DNA from 2 places in the Streptomyces sp. NBC_01198 genome. Region 2 is predicted to be linked to the other one. Evidence: riboswitches for the same ligand, from Rfam matches in the RefSeq annotation. Region 2 holds a riboswitch; the other holds the start of a gene.
What was found. Region 2 has a riboswitch for cyclic di-AMP ahead of OG702_RS13620 (C40 family peptidase). Riboswitches for the same ligand answer to the same signal wherever they lie in the genome.
Positions count from the first base shown of each region.

Region 1: linked by a shared signal. The riboswitch ahead of OG702_RS34160 (C40 family peptidase) and the one ahead of OG702_RS13620 (C40 family peptidase) in region 2 are both predicted to bind cyclic di-AMP.

Region 1 covers NZ_CP108568.1:7,685,013-7,687,207, forward strand. Annotated here, with positions in the region: gene OG702_RS34155 (ATP-binding protein) at 117-548, shown strand; gene OG702_RS34160 (C40 family peptidase) at 613-1,092, opposite strand; cyclic di-AMP (ydaO/yuaA leader) riboswitch at 1,096-1,298, opposite strand; gene OG702_RS34165 (hypothetical protein) at 1,631-1,951, opposite strand; gene OG702_RS34170 (ATP-dependent Clp protease proteolytic subunit) at 1,958-2,195, opposite strand, start outside.
Region 2 covers NZ_CP108568.1:3,075,700-3,077,894, forward strand. Annotated here, with positions in the region: gene OG702_RS13615 (C40 family peptidase) at 1-556, shown strand, start outside; cyclic di-AMP (ydaO/yuaA leader) riboswitch at 687-843, shown strand; gene OG702_RS13620 (C40 family peptidase) at 851-1,885, shown strand; gene OG702_RS13625 (C40 family peptidase) at 2,191-2,195, shown strand, end outside.

The DNA.
Region 1 (2,195 bases), 4.6 Mb from region 2:
TGAGTGTCATTCTGGCGCGAACCCGACGTAAGCGAGGCGGCCCAATTCCCGGGGCGTCCCGCTCCGGCGCAGGTACGTACCGGAGCCAGGTCACGGCGGGAAAGGGAAGCGTCGCCATGGCAGATCTTCAGGAAGCATCCATCACCCTGCCGAGCGACCCCGCGTCGGTGACGACGGCCAGGCGCTACGTGTGCGGTCTACTCGCCGACTGGGGGCTGCCCGCCGGGGCCCCCGCTGTCGACGCGGTCCGTCTGATCGTGTCGGAGTTGGCCACCAACGCGGTACTGCACACCTCGGGGCTGTCGCCGACCTTCACCGTCGACGTACGCCTCGAACGCCTGGAGGAGTTGCACATCGGCGTCACCGACAGCCATCCGCGCTGGCCACGGCAGGAGACCGCCGCCGCGCTGCAACAGGACAGCGGGCGGGGGATGGTGATCGTCCGCCACCTCACGGCGGAGTCCGGCGGCAGCCTGCAGGTCACGCCGACCGACGCCGGGGGGAAGACCGTGTGGATCATGCTGCCGTGGGCGGTCCCGGTCGGCTGACCGGCGGTCCCGGCCGCCGGCTGCGTGCCGGCCGCCGCGCCTGTCCCCGGGGGCTCCCCGGGCGTCACACCCGGCCGTACCACACACTCCTGGTCCAGATGTGCTCCAGCCGGACCCGCGCGCCGGTCTTCGGGGCGTGCCAGATCGCGCCGCCGCCCGCGTAGATCCCGACGTGGTAGACCGACGAGCTCGACGAGCCGGTGTGGAAGAACACCAGGTCGCCCGCCCGGCGCGCGGATGACGAGATGTGCCTGGTGCTGCCGTACTGCGCCGCCGCGGTGCGCGGCAGCTTCCTGCCCGCCTGCTTGAACGAGTACAGCGTCAGGCCCGAGCAGTCGAAGCGGCTGGGCCCCGCGGCGCCCCACTGGTAGGGCGAGCCCTGCTTCGAGGCCGCCACGCCGAGGGCTCTCGCGGCGAGCGTGGCGGCGTCCGCCTGCTGTGCGGCGCCCGGCAGCAGCGCCGGTACGGCGACGGCCGCCGCGGTGAGCACCGAGGCGGCCCCGATCCGGGACAGCCTGGCGGACAGTGCGATAGGCGCGGTCATGCGCAACCCTTCGTCGTCAGCCTGCGAAGGATGACCTGTCGGGTTCGAGCAGGCGAAGATGCCCGGCCGCATGCAGCGGCTTCACCCCAAGAGGCGGCCCTTACCTGCTCCTGGCCTGCCCCGTCGTGCCTGGGTCCTCCGCTCCCGCCGTTGCACTCGTGTCGACCTGACATCCGCACGCCGGCGGGATTCGGCTTCCGTGCGGACCGCCCCGCCACGGCGGCGGGGGCTTGTCGTCACCACGGATCGTGACGCACCGCGCACGCCGGCACCGGCTGGGAAACGCCCGATGTGACTCTCGTCACACTGCTGCCATCCGGGTGACGGCATTAGGCCTTCCGGGTGGACTGCGCCGCCGGCGGCCCGTGTGACCTGCGGGCTTGTCGATCATCGGCAAACGGGTACGCAACCGCGCCGGCCGTCCGCGCCGGGTTGCCGATCCGCCAATGGGCTGAGCCGATGTTCGGCCGAATCGGGGGCGGTCGCGCCGCTGGGTGACGAGCCGCGTCCCCGGTCCGGCCGCGGACGGTCCGCCGGGTCAGTCGGCCACCGGCGGCGGAGCCGTCTCGGGCGGCACCACGGCAAGTGACGACCGGCGTTCACCGTCGAGCACCCGCAGCGCCCGCCCCAGCGTGGCGTGATGCAGGTCCGTCTCGCCGCGCAGATGCATCACCGTCAGCGCCTCCCGCAGTGCCACGGCCCGCCCGACCAGCGCCTGGGCGGCCCGCAGCGCCGCGTAGGTGTCGGTGGTCCGCGACGGGTTGATCCGGCCCAGCAGGTCAACGACCTCCAGGTAGCAGTCGATCAGCTCGCCCTCGGAACGGGTGAGCGCCGGCAGCGGCGGCAGTTCCGGCACCACCGGGCCTCACCGCAGGCCGTAGGAGGGGCCGTTGGCCTTGCGGCTGGTGGTCAGCCGGTCCACCAGGCCGTACGCGACCGCGGATTCGGCGTCGAAGACCTTGTCCCGCTCGATGTCGGTACGCACCCGGTCCAGGTCCTGGCCGGTGTGCCGGGCCAGCAGCGTCTCCAACTGCTCTCGGGTGCGCAGCAGTTCGTTGGCCTGGATCTCCAGGTCGGAGACATCGCCCTGCACCACGTCGCTC
Region 2 (2,195 bases):
GGCCGACGTGCAGACCAAGCTGGGCGCCGCCCAGACGCTGCTGAACAGCCTCACCGCGCAGGAGAAGGAACGGCTGGCGGCCCTGCAGGCCAAGCAGGAGCAGGAGGCCAAGCGGAAGGCCGCCGCCATCGCCGCACAGGAGAAGGCAAAGGCGAAGACAGCGGCGAAGAAGTCGGGGTCGACCGCGCCGGCGACGCCGGCCAACGCGTCGGTCGCCGCCAAGGCCATCGCCTTCGCGCACGCCCAGCTGGGCAAGCCGTACGTGTGGGGCGCGACCGGCCCGGCCTCCTTCGACTGCTCGGGCCTGACCCAGGCGTCCTACAAGGCGGCGGGCATCACGCTGCCGCGGACCACGGGCGAGCAGGTCGACGTCGGCACCCGGGTCTCGACCTCGGACCTCCAGCCGGGTGACCTGATCTTCTTCTACAGCGACGCCAGCCACGTCGGTCTCTACATCGGCGACGGCAACATGATCCACGCTCCGCACACGGGAACGGTCGTCAAGGTCGCTCCGATCACCGAAATGCCGATCTATGCAGCGGTTCGTCCGTACTGAATCGACCACCAACCGTAAGATCACAAAGCGATTTCGGTCACGTTGCAATCCAAACTTCCCAACATCCGGAGAAGTTGAGTACGGTAACCCGCTAGGTGACGCGTTCGCCGCCGGTGAAAGTGCCGGCACCGCGCCGCCTCCGCTCAATCCGGCCCAGGCCGGAACCGGGGACCCACCACGCACCATCGGGGTGAATCGGGACAGACGCCGGCAGGTGTCCGACCCGTAGGGCTGCCTTCCCTGCCCGAACCCGTCAGCTAACCCGGTCGGCGGTTCACGGAAGGAGTCGCCTTCGTGGCGTCGCATCGCAAGCCGCGCCCGCGGATACTCGCCTCGACCGCCCCCCGTGCGGCGGTCGGCGTCACCGCGGCGGCCATCGCATCGGTCACCCTGCTCAGCGAGAGCGCGAGCGCGGCGCCCGCGAAGCCCTCCATCACCGAGGTCAAGGCGCAGATCGACACCCTGAACCAGCAGGCCGAGGTCGCGACGCAGAACTACGACCAGGCCAAGGAGAAGACCGACACCCAGCGCGACAAGACCAACCAGCTGCTCGCGCAGGTCGCCCGGAAGACCGAGCAGATGAACGAGTCCCGCCGGGTGCTGGGACAGTTCGCCAGCGAGCAGTACCGCGACGGCGGCATCGACCAGACCGTGCAGCTGCTGCTGGCCGACAACCCCGAGCAGTTCCTGAACCAGTCGCACATGGTCAACCAGCTCTCCGCGACGCAGACCGAGGCGCTGAAGAACTTCCAGATCCAGCAGGAGCAGGCCTCGATCCAGCGGTCGCAGGCCACTGCGAGCCTGACCCAGCTGACCAACGCCCAGAAGCAGCTGGCCACCCAGAAGAAGACGGTGCAGACCAAGCTCGCGGCCGCGCAGAAGCTGCTCAACAGCCTCAGCGCCGCGCAGCGCGCCAAGATCGCCGGCATGAAGAAGGGCAAGTCCTCGCCGGCGAGCTACAGCTACTCCGGCCCCGCGTCCGGCCGTGCCGCCGCCGCGATCAAGTTCGCGCTCGCCCAGCGTGGCAAGCCGTACGTCTACGGCGCCACCGGCCCCGGCTCGTACGACTGCTCGGGCCTGACCCAGGCCGCCTACGGCGCGGCGGGCGTCAAGCTCGGCCGGACCACCTACGACCAGGACAAGGACGGCGTCGCCGTCTCGAAGGCCGACCTGCAGCCCGGCGACCTGGTCTTCTTCTACTCGGGGCTGTCCCACGTGGGCATCTACCTGGGCAACGGCCAGATCGTGCACGCCCCGCACACCGGCGCGTTCGTCGAGGTCGCCCCGCTGAGCTGGATGCCCTTCGCCGCCGCCCGCCGGGTCGCCTGACCGCAGGCACACGCCCGCGGCGCCGGGGCCGGAAACGGGCCAACGGTCAGGCTGGGTCCGTTTCCGTCCCGCTCACCCGTCGAACGGCGGTCGTTTCCTTGCACGGGCCGACCGATACGGGACAGTCCCGGTCAGTACGTCCCGGTGCGCCCCCGGGCAGGTTTAGCGTCGCTCCTCAGGTGGCCGACACCCCACTGCCGTCCGGTACCGGACGGCAACGGCCACCCCCGCCGAAGGCCCGGCGGCGTGCTGCTCCCCCGTGCAGCCGCCGCCGGGCCGCCCCTCGGAAGGAGTGACGGCCCGCGATGGC